2 linked regions of the Glaciimonas sp. CA11.2 genome follow. The protein of the gene in region 1 interacts with the protein of each later gene in a pairwise test. Links are inferred from orthologs where the notes say so. Each region holds a gene or a part of one and is shown on either strand. Other genes may lie near its edges.

Region 1 (11,339 bases):
GCCTCAGACTCTTCGATCAAGGGGCAGACCCAATACACCTGGCGACCTTCCTGTGCCGCGGCGTGGACGCGTTGGATGACTTCTTCACGACGATTCTGGTCGACGCTGCGGGTTACGATCGGGGTGCGTCCAGGTGGGAGCTCGTCGATGACAGAAATTTCCAGATCTGCGTAATAGGTCATCGCTAGCGTACGCGGAATCGGCGTTGCGCTCATCATCAATTGATGTGGCACTACCTCGGATGCGACGGCATCCGGATTACTGCTTTCGGTCGTCGATTTTTGCCTTAGCGTCAGGCGCTGACCGACACCGAAACGATGCTGTTCATCGACAATTACTAGCCCAAGTTTGAAAAATTGCACGGTTTCCTGGATCAACGCATGCGTGCCGATGACCAATTGCGCCTCTCCGGACGCAATGCGCACCAACGATGCGAGTTTTTCTTTTTTCTTTAAACTACCGGTTAGCCAAGCCACGCTGATACCTAACGGTTCCATCCAGCCAGCAATTTTACGGAAATGCTGATCTGCCAGGATTTCCGTCGGGGCCATCAAAACTGCTTGAAAGCCGCTATCGATTGCTTGCGCAGCGGCTAGCGCGGCAACCACGGTTTTGCCGCTGCCGACATCGCCTTGAAGCAAGCGCTGCATCGGAAATGGCTCCTTGATATCGGTGCGAATCTCTGCCATCACCCGCTGTTGTGCGGCAGTCAGGGTGAACGGCAACGTTTTTAAAAAAGCATCGGATAATGCGCCGATCAACGGAAGCGCCCGCGCATTTTGGGCGCGACGTGCGAATTGCGCACGTTTTAGCGACAACTGTTGGGCCAATAGTTCATCAAATTTCATTCGTACCCACGCAGGGTGAGAACGATCTGCCAACGCTCCTTCGTCAATTTCAGGCGGTGGATTATGTAATAAACGGACAGCTGGCTCAAACGGGACTAATTGATAGGTTTTTAGCTGGGCCGGGGATAAAGTGTCACGCCATTCTATTTTTTGCATGGCATCGGCGATTGATTTGCGCAGAAAAAGTTGCGACAAACCTTCGCCTGACGGATAAACGGGCGTTAATGCGCTTGGCAGCGGCGCACCCTCAAGGACGATTTTGTAGGTTGGATGGACTACCTCGGCACCAAAAAAACCGTGCCGGATTTCGCCGCGCGCACGAACGCGTGTGCCGACCGCCAATTGCGTGATTTGGCTGCCGTAAAAATTGAGAAACCGCATCATCAACTGACCACTGTCATCTGCCAATGTCACAACCAGTTGGCGCCGTGGCCGATATTGAACGTCGCAGGCGCTGACAATGCCTTCGACTTGTGCGACGGTGGTTCCCATCATACTAGCCTGATGGATGGTGACGACCTGGGTTTCGTCCTCATAGCGGGCTGGCAGATGCAACACCAGATCCATATCGGTACGTAAGCCGAGGCGTGCTAACTTGGTTTCCCTGCTCGCAGCAGGGGCTTTGGCGGGCTTACGAAGTTTGGTGGCAGATGATGGTTTTCGCGTTGGTTCAGGCATATAGGCCGTAAATGTGGCGGCTGGGCGTAAAATAGCGGGTTGTTTGAGGTTAATACAGAACTTATGCAAAACTTATGCAATATAAGCGCAACGCCTGGTCCTTAGAGTTGTGCCATTGTAAAGGCTACTCGACACATTCGTAAGGTGCATAAACCTTAAGTGTTGATAGATCGGATATTTTTAATCTTATTATTTACTCAGTTATTAGTTAAGTATGCATTCTCTTTCCGATTACGATTTCACCCTACCACCCGAATTGATTGCGCAACTGCCGTTGAGCGAGCGTAGCGCCTCTCGTTTATTGCATGTTGACGATGCATCGTTTGGCGCATTAGATGGTGCGTCATTAATTGATCGCCAGTTTACGGATGTGGTGGATTTGCTATCACCCGATGATTTATTGGTATTCAACGATACCCGCGTATTGAAAGCCCGTTTCTTTGGTGTCAAAGCGACTGGCGGCAAAGTCGAGGTACTGGTCGAACGCGTGATCGATAACCGCACCGTGCACGCGCAGGTGCGCGCGTCAAAATCGCCGCAAACGGGGACGCAGATACGTTTAGCTGAAGCTTTTGACGTCACCGTCGGCAAGCGTGTCGGTGAGTTTTTTACACTGATATTCCCAGCGGATGTATTCGAACTGATCGAGACGCATGGTCGCTTGCCGTTGCCGCCCTACATAGAGCACACGGCAGACGCGTTCGACGAGACGCGCTATCAGACCGTCTATGCGAAGCAACCTGGTGCCGTAGCGGCGCCGACTGCAGGCTTGCATTTCGATTTGGCGTTGCTCGAGCGTTTGCGTGAAAAAGGCATCGGTTTTGCCTACGTCACCTTGCACGTCGGGGCCGGGACTTTCCAGCCGGTACGTACTGAAAACCTTGCCGACCATAAAATGCATACAGAGTGGTACACAATCGATTCTGCGACTGTGGAGGCAGTCCGGGCGACCAAGGCCGCTGGTGGTAACGTCGTCGCTGTGGGAACTACTAGCTTGCGTGCGCTGGAATCAGCTTCCCAAACCGGTGAATTGCTGGCCGGCGGTGCCGATACTGCGTTATTTATAACGCCGGGTTATCGCTTTAAGACTGTTGATCGTCTCATTACCAATTTCCATTTGCCGAAATCGACATTGCTGATGTTAGTGTCGGCTTTTGCCGGTTACGATGTGATCAAGGCAGCTTACGCGCACGCGATTTTACAAAAGTATCGGTTTTTTAGCTATGGCGATGCCATGTTGCTTACTTATCGGCGAAGTAGCGGTAAAGGTGCCGAAAAATGAAATGATATTGCGTTTATGCTGGGCTACGTTGTAGAGCATTTGTTCTGTGATCGCCCGCAATATAAAATGCAAAGCGCGTGACGGCGCGTTTGATGATGTCAGGCGTGCCAAAGTGCGTGCCAAAAATACAATTGAGAATCCATATGCTTGAATTTACGCTGCTTAAAACTGAAGGAAACGCACGCCGAGGCCGCGTTAAACTCAATCACGGTATAGTCGAAACACCGATTTTCATGCCAGTCGGCACATACGGTTCAGTCAAGGCCATGTCGCCGCTGGAACTAAAAGAGATCGACGCACATATTATCTTGGGTAATACCTTTCATCTGTGGTTGCGCCCGGGTATCGAAGTCGTCAAAAAGTTTGGTGGTCTTCATAAATTTATGGGCTGGGACAAGCCGATCTTGACAGATTCCGGCGGATTTCAGGTGTTTTCTCTCGGGGCGATGCGCAAGATTACCGAAGAAGGTGTCAAGTTTTCATCGCCTATTAATGGTGATAAGTTATTTTTGTCGCCGGAAGTATCGATGCAAATTCAGAAAGTCCTGAATTCTGACATCGTGATGCAGTTTGATGAGTGTACGCCGTACGAAATTGACGGTCGTCCTGCCACGCAAGTTGAGGCAGCTGAGTCGATGCGCATGTCTTTGCGCTGGGCCAAGCGCTCGCAAGATGAGTTCATTGGCGGCGAAAACTCCAATGCTTTGTTCGGCATAGTCCAGGGCGGAATGTTTGAACATTTGCGCGATGAGTCGTTGGCGGGTCTAAGCGAGCTGGATTTCCATGGCGTGGCGATTGGCGGTCTGTCGGTCGGCGAGCCAAAAGAAGAAATGATGCGCGTACTGGAACATATCGGCCCTAAGTTGCCAGCCAACAAGCCGCATTATTTAATGGGTGTCGGCACGCCGGAAGATCTGGTGGCCGGTGTTCAAAGCGGCATTGACATGTTTGACTGCGTTATGCCGACGCGAAACGCGCGAAACGGTTGGTTGTTCACGCGTTTTGGTGATGTGAAAATCAAAAATGCGCGCTATAAAGAGGATATTCAACCGCTTGATGAAACCTGCGGTTGCTATGCATGCCAAAACTTTTCACGTGCTTATTTACATCATTTGCACCGCACTGGGGAGATTCTGGGCGCGCGTTTAAATACGATTCATAACTTGCATTACTACCTCGATTTAATGCAAAACATTCGTAATTCTCTCGATGTCGGGGGATTTTCGGCATTTGTAGAGCAATTTCATGCAGATCGCGCGCGCGGGGTTTAACGAAGAAATACTGCAAAAAAGTGCCAAAAACTGGCAAAAAATAGGTAATTAAGAGGGAGAAGTCGCAAATCACTCAGCGTTGCCCCATAAGCATCTGCCTAGTATTTAGGCAGTATGCTATTCCTGGGCCGCCCAATGCTAAAATGCGAGGCTATTTTAAAACAACCATCAGGAGCATTCTCGTGTTTATTACTACTGCACATGCGCAGACTGCGCCCGCCGCCACAGCATCTACAGGCCCTTTTGGTCTGGGTGGCAATCTGACTAGTTTCCTGCCGATCATCTTGATGTTCGTCGTTTTATACTTCCTGATGATTCGTCCGCAGATGAAACGTCAGAAAGAACAAAAATCCATGATGGATGCTTTGGGTAAGGGCGACGAAGTCGTCACAACCGGCGGCATTCTGGGTAAAGTTGTAAAAGTCGCTGATGGTTACGTGACGTTGGAAATCGCCAGTGGCACTGAAGTTACTCTGCAAAAAAACGCAGTGACAACATTGCTGCCTAAAGGCACGATCAAAGCACTGTAAGCACCTCGCTGATTGCTGGCGTGATAAGAACGTTCACTGATAATTTTACGATTTGGGCTTTAAGCGTGAGTTTATTGGTTGCATAGTGGTTGCTTACTATTCACCCATTGCTCGCTCTCATAAATTGTGATTTTATCGGTGAGGCGTTCTTAATATCATCAGGTTCAGTAGTGGTTGTGGATGTGAGTATTGAATCGTAAAAGTTGAAAAGCCAAATTTTTGCCGTTTTGCCAATAGCTTCGCTATTGATCATAAAAACCGACAAAATTTGTTTTTCTTAGTAATTTTTCGCCTTGAATCCTCGCCTTGATTCCTGAAGTGAGACGCTGTCTGTTTTATCAGACGTTTCTATCGGTATCGGGCATTATTTTTAGTAGTACGAGTATGTTGCAAATTGCGTTTTGCAAGTTGCGGACTCACACCAAACGCTGAATCACTATGAATCGCTATCCAATCTGGAAATATATTGTGATCGTCATCGCGCTGTTGTTTGGCGTGCTGTACACACTGCCGAATTTTTTTGGCGAATCACCTGCGGTACAAATCAGCAGCATAAAGTCTACCCTGAAGGTAGATAGTGCGTTGAGTGGGAGGGTGGAACAGGTTCTGGACCAAGCCAATCTGGCGCCCCTCAATGTTATCTTTGATAATGCCGGTGCCGAAGGCTCGGTGCGTGCGCGTTTCAAGGATACGGACACCCAGTTCAAGGCTAAGACCGTACTGGAAAAAGCATTAAATACCGATCCGACCGATCCAACTTATAGCGTCGCGTTTAATCTGGTCCCGAATACGCCGCAATGGCTACAAAGTATTCACGCGTTCCCTATGTTTCTTGGGCTTGATTTGCGCGGCGGAGTGTATTTCCTGATGCAAGTTGATGTTAAGGCGGTCGCCAACAAGCGCATTCAGGGTTTGCAATCAAGTGCTCGCAGCATTTTGCGCGACAAGGATATACGTTATAGCGGTATTGATCGTAACGGTGATGCGATTGAAATCAGTTTCCGCGATCAAGATACTCTGGGCAAGGCAAAAACCTTACTGGCAGATCAATTGCCGGAGCTGACGCTGACCGATGGACCAGTTGGTGCCGATCCAAAGCTGATTGCGACCTTGAAAGCGGATGTGTTGAAAACAACCACTGATCAGAGCGTGCAGCAAAATATTCTGACGTTGTCCAAGCGCGTCAACGAGTTGGGTGTTGCCGAACCGATCATTCAACGCCAAGGCGCTGATCGCATCGTGGTGCAGTTGCCGGGTGTGCAAGATGTAGCGCGCGCCAAGGACATTATTGGTCGTACCGCCACCCTGGAAGTGCGGATGGTCGATGAGTCAGTTACGCGCGGTACCGAGGCAACTGCCGCTGTGCCGTTTGGTTCTGAATTGTTCAAGATTGGCAAGAACGCCCCGGTGGTTTTGTACAAAGATCCCGTACTGACCGGCGACTATATCTCTAACGCGTCTGTGTCGTTTGATCAAAATCATCAGCCAGCGGTGAGTATTGATTTGAATGGTGATGGCGGGCGCAAGATGCGCGCTGCTACACGCGACAAAATCGGTAAAGCGATGGCAGTCGTTCTGTTTGAAAAAGGCAAGGGCGAAGTCCTGACGGTAGCAACAATTCAAAGTGAGTTGGGTTCCAGCTTTCAGATTACGGGCATGGGTACGCCACAAGCGGCTGCCGATCTGTCGTTGTTGATGCGTGCTGGTTCGCTGGCTGCACCAATGGAAATTATTGAAGAGCGGACCATCGGACCGCAACTCGGTGCCGAGAATATCAAAAAAGGTTTTGATTCAACCATGTACGGCTTCCTGGTGGTCTCGATCTTCATGATCGCGTACTACTTGTTATTTGGTGCGTTTAGTGTGATTGCGTTGTCGGTCAATCTGTTGCTTCTGGTAGCAGTATTATCGACGCTGCAAGCAACCTTGACGCTGCCCGGTATCGCCGCGATCGCGTTGACACTCGGTATGGCAATTGATGCCAACGTGCTGGTGAACGAGCGGATACGAGAAGAATTACGCAAAGGGAACTCACCGCAAGCGGCGATTGCTTTGGGCTTCGAGCATGCCTGGCATACCATTCTCGACTCTAATGTGACCGCATTAATTGCCGGTATTGCGTTGCTGACGTTTGGTTCAGGTGCGATTCGCGGCTTTGCAGTGGTGCATTGCCTTGGTATTCTGACCTCGATGTTTTCAGCGGTGTTCTTCTCGCGTGGTTTGGCCAATTTGTGGTACGGCCGCCGTAAGAAACTGACATCATTGTCGATTGGTAAAGTCTGGACGCCGGGCGATTAATTGTTTGTCTGTTGTCTGATAAAAATTGCTAAAGTAATTGTTGATATGACCGGAGTGCCAATTTTTACTCCCTGCAGTGCAGGTTAGAAAGATGGCACGGTCGAACTGAAAGGTCTGTGATGGAATTTTTCCGAATTAAAAAAGATATTCCGTTTATGCGCCACGCATTGATTTTGAATGCGGTGTCAGCGCTAACGTTTGTCTTAGCCGTGTTTTTCCTTTTTCATAAAGGATTGCATTTATCGATCGAATTCACCGGTGGTACAGTGATGGAGCTGACGTACAGTCAACCGGCAAATATCGACGGCATCCGCAAGACGGTCGAAGATATTGGTTTTACTGACAATCAGATCCAAAGTTTTGGTACTGCGCAGGATGTCTTGATTCGCCTTCCAGCCAAAAAAGGCGTCAGTTCATCTCAACAGAGTGAGACTGTTTTGACTGCGTTGAAGGCCGTGAATCCTGACGTTCAGTTGAAACGCACCGAGTTTGTCGGGCCGCAGGTTGGTGACGAACTGGCACATGACGGTTTGATGGCATTGCTGTTCGTGATTATTGGTATCGTTATCTATCTGGCGATTCGCTTTGAGTGGAAATACGCAGTCGCAGCGATCATCGCTAACTTGCATGATGTGGTGATTATTCTAGGATTTTTTGCCTTCTTCCAGTGGGAATTTTCTCTTACCGTATTGGCGGCAGTATTGGCCGTATTGGGATATTCCGTCAATGAATCGGTGGTGGTGTTTGACCGGGTTCGCGAGACATTCCGTGACCGAAAATACGGCAAAATGGCGACGCCGGATGTATTGAATCACGCGATTACAAGCACAATCTCTCGCACAATTATCACTCACGGTAGTACCGAAATCATGGTGTTATCAATGCTGATATTCGGCGGCCCAACGCTGCATTATTTTGCTGCTGCGCTGACCATCGGTATTCTGTTTGGTATTTATTCTTCGGTATTTGTCGCTGCTGCGCTGGCTATGTGGTTGGGTGTTAAGCGCGAAGATCTGATCAAGCCGATTAAAGAAAAAGATGAAACTGAAGGCGCTGTAGTTTAAGTGTCAGTTTGAAATCCCAGTTTGACTCCCGATCAGCCCCGTTAAGAAAAACGGGGCTTTTTTTCGTCTGTTGCTGACGTCTTTGCAATTATCAGTATGGATATGACTGCTCAGTTATTTATGCGGCCACTGAGCACTTTAAGCGTCAGGGATGTTGAGACTCAGTAACGCTGAACTAAGGCATTTTCCATGTGCATCAAGCGCTAGCGAGCGAGTAACGCCGCCGCCGAGTGCTTTCTGCAAAACAAAATTCATAGCGCCGAGGTTGGGTAGCATATAGCGGACGACTTCGCCAAATACGATATCGGCGAAGTGCGCTTTCACTACCTCGGCGGTGACATATTTTTCTAATAGTGGATAGTCTTTGCCATCATAAGCAATGAGCGAAAGGTTAGAAATATCTCCCTTGTCGCCAGCGCGAGAATGGGCAATATCGCGAAGCTTCATGTCAGGTCTCCTTATGCTGAATAGTGAATAGAGGTCATGACCGAAGCCTCCGGCAGCAACGTTGAGCGCACGGCAACCACATCTTTCGCCACCTTGGTTGCACCGCCGCCGCCAGCTGGTCCGCAGGTATATAAAGTCTCAACTTCATTACCGATGCGGATGGCTTCTTTCAGGCTGTCGGTACGCGCTACTACGCGGATGCGGACTTCGTACGGCTCCGAATCTGGCATACTTAAGCCAGCGCCATGGATAGCATTGACGCCGATTAAGTCATACCGGATTTCGTCAACTTTCACTTCGGTTGTTTTCAATCTTTCAGCAACAATATCTAGCGCGAATTGAGCGCGTGCCAAGGCACCGGGACCGGCATACGACATTTGTCCTTCACCGATATAACTATCGATGTAGCCAATCGATACCTTTAGCATGCCGGTCTTTGGATGGCCTGTCGCGCCATGAATGGCGACCCGATCCGTACCGATTTCGGAGATCGTTACTGCAGAGAAGTCGGCCACGACATCTGGCGTCAAATAGGCCGCCGGATTATGAATTTCGTAGAGCAGTTGTTCCTTGCATGTCGCGGCCGTGACCCGCCCGCCAGAACCAGCCACCTTGGTAATAATCACGCTGCCATCCTCGGATACCTCGCCAATCGGAAAGCCCAACCGTGCCAGGTCAGGGACGTCCTTATAACCTGGGTCAGCAAAATAACCACCGGTAATTTGCCCTGCGCATTCGAGCAAATGGCCTACTAACGTACCTTGCCCGAGTCGATGCCAATCGTCCATCTCCCATCCAAACGCATGAATCAGCGGTGCGAGAACTAAGGCCGGATCGGCCACACGGCCGGTGACGATCACGTCTGCGCCTTGGGCCAAGGCATCCACCAACGGTTGGGCGCCAAGATAAGCGTTGGCAGACAGTAAGCGCTCGCCCAATGCCATCACTGGACTGCCACTCTCGTCTACATAATGACCTTGCTGAAGGATGGACAAAACGTCATCGCCAGAAATCGCAGCAATTTTCAGTTTGGTCAAACCCAGTGATAACGCAATCTCCTTAATCTTGGCGGCGGCGCCAAGTGGGTTTGCGGCACCCATATTGGTAATGATTTTGATCCCTTTTTCGCTGCAAATCCGCAATACCGCCTGCATCCTGTCTGCGAGCAGCGGATCGTAACCCAGCGTAGGATCTTTCATTTTTGCTTGTTGGGCCAAGGCAATCGTGCGCTCTGCAAGGCATTCGAATATCAAATAGTCGATATTGCCTTTTTCGGCCAGTTCAATTGCTGGCTCAATGCGGTCGCCCGAGTAGCCAGCACCGGCTCCAATACGGATATGTTTCATTATTTCTCCTTTCACCTAGCGCCTGTATTCGGACGCCAGCCATCAAAGTGGACATTATTAATTCGGCACTATCGATATAAAAATACCAACGTAGATAACACTGGTCACGGTCATCATTGGGCCTAACGTTACAGCGGAAAAATCCCGAGAATAACGCAAGCGATGGTCATCACAATTGATGCTGCAAATAGATATTTGAACGTGTATTTTTGATGATCAGCCAGATCGATTCCGGCAAGTCCTGCGACCAAAAATGTGGCTGGTGTCAGCGGACTGATAGGAAATCCTGTCGTCATCTGACCCAATAATGCCGCCTGTGCCACCTGGATCGGCGGCACACCCAGCATATGACTGACCTCCGCGACTACCGGAAGCACGCCGAAATAAAACGAGTCGGGATCGAACAGTAAAGAGAGCGGCATCGACAGCAATCCCAGCACCACAGGAATATGCGACGCCATTGAGGGTGGCACCAAGGCGACCGCTGCCTTTGCCATCGCCGAAAGCATGCCTGATTTGGTCATGATGCCGGTAAATACGCCTGCCGCAAATAGAATGCTGGCCATCAGCAATGCCGCTTTAGCATGTGCGTCGACGCGGGCGCGTTGCATGTCCACGTTCGGGTAATTGATCATCAGCGCGAGGACGACGCCAACCATAAACATCACCACTGGATCAATCTTGCCGCTGATCATGACGCCAAGGACGATCACTGTTAGTGCAATGTTGATCCAGAAATTGCGAGGCCGACGAATCTGCTTTTCGAGATCGGTCAATTCATGCTTGTGGACAAATCCGATCGGCGCGCCGTTGGTCAGACCTAAACGGATTTCCTCTTTCCGGCCCAACCAATAGGACACTCCGAAAACAAATACCAGACCGATCAGTTGAATCGGTATCAATGGAGTGAAAATTTCGCTTACCGGTATATGAAGCGCAGCCGAAGCACGGATCATCGGGCCAGTCCATGGTAAAAAATTTACGCCGGCTGCCAGCGATGCAACACAAGCGAGAACCCGTTTGTCTATACCAAGCCGCGTATACAGCGGCAGCATCGCTGGAATTGTCACCAGAAAGGTTACCGCGCCCGAGCCGTCAAGATGGATCAGCAATGCCAGCAACGCTGTGCCGGGAACAATGCGCGTCGGACGACTTCCCACCACCCGCAAGATGCCGCTGATGACGGGGTCGAGCATGCCTGCGTCAGTGACGATTCCGAAGAACAAAATAGCAAATACGAACATTCCTGCGACGGGCGCAATATTGGTAATGCCGGCGACAATGAATTTTGAGGTTTCCAGCCCGAAGCCACCGATCAGCGCGGCAATAATTGGTATGGCAATAAGCGCCACCAACGGCGACATTTTTTTGGTGAGGATCATCGTCAGCAATACGATAATCGTGATAAATCCGAGCAGTGCCAGCATGTTGTCTCCAGGTTTTTTAAATATGCTTATCTAGGTAGCATTTGGGTATATTCTGAATGGCTTTATTTATATTGTAAAATTAGATTTTTAGATGAATTAATCGGTAATTGAGATTAATTGACCGTCAAATCAAAATGCGAGTGGTGGG
Region 2 (6,090 bases), 640 kb from region 1 along the record:
AAGGATAAACAGATTGGGGAAACGCGGGTCGCTGAGCATAAGAATGAGACGAAAAATGATCGGTTGAGGTGAGCGAAACAAGGCAACGTATCTGTCAACAAGTGCCGCCGTATTTTCAGGCGGCGCTTATGAAACTCTCATGCACCTTTTGGAAAGTTTTATGCGACTCTTTAACGGCACCATCGAGGCCCATGCACAGTATGACAACCACCAGCAAACACCAACTACTGCGTGATGGATGCCGAGTTTTTTTCAGGTGCGACTAAAGTCAGCAAAGCTAAAATTTGCTCCAACTCATGGCGTACTTCGATCAGGTTAATTTTATTCTGTGCAGCTTCCGCGGCGGCGGCCATAGAATCTTTTTCTGCCTGCGCCATCCTGCCATCGAGTTTGTTACGCGCACCGCTAATGGTGAAACCTTGCTCATATAACAGTTCGCGGATACGCCGAATCAACAATACTTCATGATGTTGATAATAACGACGATTACCGCGCCGCTTAACCGGCTTCAATTGCGTAAATTCCTGCTCCCAATAACGCAAAACGTGCGGTTTTACGCCACAAAGTTCACTTACTTCACCAATAGTGAAATAGCGCTTTGCAGGAATAGGCGGCAAGACGATAACCTCAGATTTACTAATACGATCATTCATGAATTAGCTTAAAGAACGAGGGAAAAAGGTTGTTGCGAAGTCGCTTCGACCATGCCTTTAAGCTTCTGACTGGCATGAAAAGTGACGACACGACGCGCGGAAATAGGAATCTCTTCACCGGTTTTAGGGTTACGACCAGGTCTTTGTGGCTTGTCACGTAATTGAAAATTACCGAAGCCTGATAACTTAACCGCTTCGCCGCGTTCCAACGCATTCCGCATTTCATCAAAAAAAGTTTCGACCATATCTTTGGCTTCACGCTTGTTAAGGCCAACTTGTTCAAATAAAAGCTCCGCCAACTCGGCTTTTGTTAATGTCGGTAAATCTTTTTCAGCCTGCGAGCGCGCTTGTGCCTCGCGCATCGCCCGATTCAGATCAGCGTCCAATACCGATTCAAACTCAACTGCCTGCATATCGCTCATTCTGCGTTCATTCCGTTGTTCTCACCCTGTTTTGCGATTCGCCACGTCAAAAAAACGAGCATTCTACTTATGCGACTTTTCAGCACGAACAGCTTCGTCATAGCGCCTCTCAGTCACGCACCTGGAGCTTACTTTAAAGCATAGCCTTATTTTCCAACCATAAAGATTAACTTTAAGGTTGGCTCAAAGCTGGCATGAAAAAACCTACCAACGACACTTACTACTGGCACAAACTTCACGTCAAAATGTAAGCCTACCAAATGTGTATTACCTGACAGGTTTTATGTTTTTTAACAATCCAGCGTTTGCTTAACTGCGCAATTTCGCGCCGTCAATCTTTCCAATTGCCGCAATCAAAGCGGTCATGGCAGCATCAACGGTATCGTCTTGAAGGGTGTTTTCAGTATCTTGCAAGGTAAACCGGAAAGCAAGACTTTTTTCGTCATTTTCTAATCCCTTGCCATGATATTCATCAAATAAAACAAAGGCTTGCAGAATTCGACAGGCGTTGTTAGTACTCTTTTCGGTGGCAAAAATATCCAGCAAATCTTGCGCGGGAACACCTTGATTGACGACCACCGCGAGGTCCCGTACCACTGCCGGGAATTTAGAAATGTCGACGTACTTGGGAACTTCGCGTTGCTGTAAAGCCTCTACCGTAATCTCAAATACAACTGCCGCCAGCGGAAGGTCATATTTCTGCTGCAAGCGCGGATGCAGCTCACCAATGAATCCAACGGCCTTGCCGTTCAACATGACCTGTGCCGAGCGGCCAGGATGCAAGGCCGGATGATCAATCTTAGCGAAGCGCAATATTGCCGGAGCGAATAAGGCCTCGAGATCTGCCTTTACATCATAAAAATCGACGACGCGGCTAACCTGTCCCCATTGCTCTTCAGCGTAGGGACCGTACGCCAGACCAGCGACATGTTTCTGTTGATCGAACCCTGCGACTGCTAACGCGCCGTCCTGGCTATCTACGTTACGCAAAAATACGGTACCAGATTCAAAAATACGGACGCGACTCACTTTACGGTTCAAGTTGTATTTCACATTTGCGACCAAACTGGCGATCAATGAAGAACGCATCACGCTCATCTGACTAGCGATAGGATTGATCAGTTTGATTGGTTGCACGTTAGCCGCAAAGTCAACTTCCCAGGCTTCTTCGACAAAGCTAAAGTTAATCACTTCCTGATAGTCCAGCGCGGCTAGCTTATGGCTGATTGCGAACAAAGAGCGCGTATTTTCAGGCGCAATAAACATTTCATTCGGCGCAACCGGCGGCAATGCAGGTATATTTTCAAAACCGTACACGCGCACGATCTCTTCGATCAGGTCTTCTTCAATTTCGATATCGAAACGGTAGGACGGCGGTGTAACCGAAAAAATACCCGGCTCTTGCGTAAACGTCAGATTAAGGCGTGTAAAAATATCCGCTATCAGTGCATCGGTCAGCGGCACACCAATCACCTTCACAGCGCGAGCGGTGCGAACGGTGACGGGCAAGCGTAACGGCAAGTTAATTTTTTGGTCGTCAACAGGACCGACTTTGGTATCGCCGTTGCCGCAAATTTCGATGAGCAACGCTGTGATCCGTTCGATATGTTCAACCGTGGTCGCAAAATCAACGCCCCGTTCAAAACGATGCCCGGCATCTGTGGAAAAATTAAACCGGCGTGCGCGTCCCTGAATCGCTTGCGGAAACCAAAACGCTGCTTCGAGATAAATGTTCTGCGTCTCCAACGAAACAGCGGTCGCGTCACCACCCATGATACCGGCCAGCGATTCGATTTGCTGTTCGTCTGCAATAACGCCAATCCACTCATCAACACTAACGGTATTGCCGTTTAACAGCTTGAGTGACTCACCCGTTTTTCCCCAACGTACATCAAGAATGCCATGGATTTTATCCAGATCAAACACGTGGGTCGGACGACCGAGTTCCAGCATTACATAATTGGAGATATCCACCAGTGCCGATATCGAGCGTTGACCGCTGCGTTCCAGACGTTGCTTCATCCATTGCGGCGTCGCAGCCCTGGCATTCAAACCGCGAATAACGCGGCCCGAAAAACGGCCGCATAAATCTGGTGCCGAAATAGTGACCGGCAATACTTCTGAAATATTGGCGCTTACTGCCTGGTAAGCTGGATGCTTAAGTTCGGTGCCGGTTAATGCAGACACTTCGCGCGCCACGCCCAATACGGAAAGGCAATCGGCCTTATTCGGCGTCAGTTTAATCGTGAATTTCAGATCATTCAGCTCATAATAATCACGAAAATTCATTCCTACTGAAGCATCGCCGGGCAATTCCAGCAGACCTTCGTTTTCTTCGGATAATTTCAGTTCACGGGCCGAACACAACATGCCGTGCGATTCAACTCCACGCAACTCGCCCACTTTGATTTCAAAAGGTTTGCCGTCAGCACCCGGCGGCAGCATGGCTCCCGGCATCGCGCACGGCACTTTAAGGCCAGCGCGAACGTTCGATGCGCCGCACACGATTGTCAACGCAGTGCCGGTTCCAACATCGACCTGACACACATTGAGTCGGTCTGCGTTCGGATGTTTGGCGATGTCTAACACGTGGCCAACCACGACATTCGTGAACGGCGGCGCAACCGGCGCGACCTCTTCTACTTCGAGGCCTGACATCGTCAGCAAGTGGGATAATTCGTCCGAAGTCATGCTCGGATTGACCATTGTACGCAGCCAGCTTTCAGAGAATTGCATAGTAAACCTTCAAAAACCTTTCATCATGGAAGACTCGGATCAGCTTGCTCGCCATGAAGGCGGCACATAGCATCCGAGACGTCTTGGGCGAGCGCGATTTCTAATTAAATTGCTTTAAAAAGCGCAAATCGCCTTCGTAAAATAGACGCAAGTCGCTGATCCCGTAACGCAACATTGTCAAGCGCTCGAGACCTGAGCCGAACGCAAAACCGATAAACTGCTCAGGGTCAAGACCCATATTGCGCACAACGCTCGGGTGAACCTGACCTGCACCGGACACTTCTAACCAACGCCCTTTTAGTGCGCCACTGCCAAATGCGATATCGATTTCGGCCGATGGTTCGGTGAAAGGAAAATAAGAAGGTCGGAAGCGGACTTGTAAATCGTCGGTTTCGAAAAACGCTTTGACGAAATTCAGGTACACGCCCTTTAGGTCGGCAAAACTGATATCTTCAGCGATCCACAAACCTTCAACCTGATGAAACATCGGCGAATGGGTAGCATCACTGTCCACACGATAAGTGCGACCGGGTGCGATTACTTTGATCGGTGGCTTGTTCATGCGCGCATAGCGTACCTGCATCGGACTGGTATGCGTACGCAATAGCAACGGCTTGCCTTGTGTGTCATTGCCTTCGATGTAGAAGGTATCCTGCATTGAGCGCGCAGGATGATTTTCCGGGCTATTCAATGCGGTAAAGTTAGTCCAATCTGTTTCGATTTCGGGACCGTCGGCCACATCAAAACCAATCGACCGGAAAATTTCTTCAACCCGTTCCCAGGTCCGCATCACGGGATGAATTCCGCCAACGCCACGACCACGACCAGGCAAAGTCACGTCAATTGCCTCGGCATTCAAACGGACTTGCATCTGCGCGTCTGCCAGCGCATCACGGCGCGCGGTCAGCGCGTTCTCGATCTGCTGTTTGGCGACATTGATCACGGCACCTTGCACTTTACGTTCGTCCGGTCCGAGCTTGCCCAGACCTTTCATTTGCTCGGTAATTTGACCGGTTTTGCCAAGATATTTGGCTTTGGCGTTTTCCAGCGCAGCCGCATCAATTGCGGCAATAAAATCAGCCTGGGCTTGCGTTACAAGTTGTTCTAGGGAGTTCATGCAGTTTTTCCTGCTCCAATGGGAAGCCGAAAAATTCCAATAAGCATTAGTAATGAAGGGGAGAAATTAAAAAAGTGTTTAAATAACGGCGTTATCCGCATCCACTGCGTTACACCTATCGTCAAATTGCCAAGGGCATTCAGGCGGCGTAACAACACACTTTTAATCTATCCACACTCTCATTTCCAAAGCAAACGGGAACAAGAAACCATTAAAAATTCAGCAAAGACAAACGAATGAAATCGTATTCGATACAGAATAAAATGGCAGTTAAAAAACACAAACGGGGCATAAGGTATACACCTCTGCCCCGCTCGGGATTGCGCATGCTTCATAAATTAAAGTTACCTGAGGTGACCTCAACTCAGCTGCACTAGCAAAACTACGTCGTTAATTACGCAGCGATGATGGCTTTAACTTGATTGACAATCGCAGCAAACGCTGGCTTGTCCATCACTGCCATATCGGCCAGGACTTTACGGTCCAGTTCGATAGAGGCACGTTTCAGACCATTCATGAATACGCTGTATGTAACGCCATGCTCACGAGAAGCGGCGTTAATACGGGCGATCCACAATGCACGGAAGACGCGCTTCTTGTTACGACGATCGCGATACGCGTATTGACCAGCGCGCATAACTGCTTGCTTGGCAACACGGTAAACTTTACTGCGGCGACCGCGGTAACCCTTAGCAAGGGCTAGAACTTTTTTATGACGGGCACGAGCTGTAACCCCACGTTTTACTCTAGGCATAGTAACTCCTTAATAGTGTGAGGTTATGAGTTCGGCAACATTGCGCGGACGGATACCATGTTTGTTTCATGGACACCGACTGAACCACGCAAATTACGTTTGGTCTTGGTTGTTTTTTTGGTCAGGATGTGACGTTTGAACGCTTGACCGCGCTTAACAGTTCCACCCGGACGGACGCGAAAGCGCTTCTTAGCACCGCTTTTCGTTTTCATTTTTGGCATGATTCTATCTGTCCTTAAGGACAGCTCCTTTTTTAACATGATTGTAGGTGGCAACAATCGTTGCACTTGTATGCCTACTCTCACTTGTTTAAACCTGACCACCCAATTCCGTGACCAGATTTTGCAACGGAATCAAGTCCGTTGCTTTTGGATCGGGCGGGCGATAAATCGGTCACCTGATCACAAA

Evidence for each region.
Region 2: the proteins of secD (region 1) and pheT interact in binary tests that used the Escherichia coli proteins (3 or more experiments, as listed by UniProt). The link is inferred for Glaciimonas sp. CA11.2 from one-to-one orthologs.

What each region holds. Positions count from the first base shown.
Region 1 is NZ_JAVIWL010000001.1:945,421-956,759, reverse strand. The notes cover bases 4,527-7,477. They hold secD (protein translocase subunit SecD), read left to right. Parts: upstream 4,527-5,047; coding sequence 5,048-6,907; downstream 6,908-7,477. Other genes in these bases: secF (protein translocase subunit SecF), read left to right, coding at 7,027-7,477; yajC (preprotein translocase subunit YajC), read left to right, coding at 4,527-4,609. In the rest of the region: ATP-dependent DNA helicase RecG, read right to left, coding at 1-1,526; tRNA preQ1(34) S-adenosylmethionine ribosyltransferase-isomerase QueA, read left to right, coding at 1,741-2,808; tRNA guanosine(34) transglycosylase Tgt, read left to right, coding at 2,952-4,079; more of yajC, read left to right, coding at 4,262-4,526; more of secF, read left to right, coding at 7,478-7,971; RGU75_RS04040 (hypothetical protein), read right to left, coding at 8,110-8,418; RGU75_RS04035 (acyclic terpene utilization AtuA family protein), read right to left, coding at 8,430-9,764; RGU75_RS04030 (citrate:proton symporter), read right to left, coding at 9,893-11,191. UniProt on the Escherichia coli protein: Part of the Sec protein translocase complex. Interacts with the SecYEG preprotein conducting channel. SecDF uses the proton motive force (PMF) to complete protein translocation after the ATP-dependent function of SecA.
Region 2 is NZ_JAVIWL010000001.1:309,588-315,677, forward strand. The notes cover bases 1,099-4,155. They hold pheT (phenylalanine--tRNA ligase subunit beta), read right to left. Parts: upstream 3,812-4,155; coding sequence 1,385-3,811; downstream 1,099-1,384. Other genes in these bases: pheS (phenylalanine--tRNA ligase subunit alpha), read right to left, coding at 3,912-4,155. Outside these bases: upp (uracil phosphoribosyltransferase), read right to left, coding at 1-39; RGU75_RS01280 (MerR family transcriptional regulator), read right to left, coding at 225-653; RGU75_RS01285 (integration host factor subunit alpha), read right to left, coding at 662-1,075; more of pheS, read right to left, coding at 4,156-4,928; rplT (50S ribosomal protein L20), read right to left, coding at 5,323-5,682; rpmI (50S ribosomal protein L35), read right to left, coding at 5,706-5,903.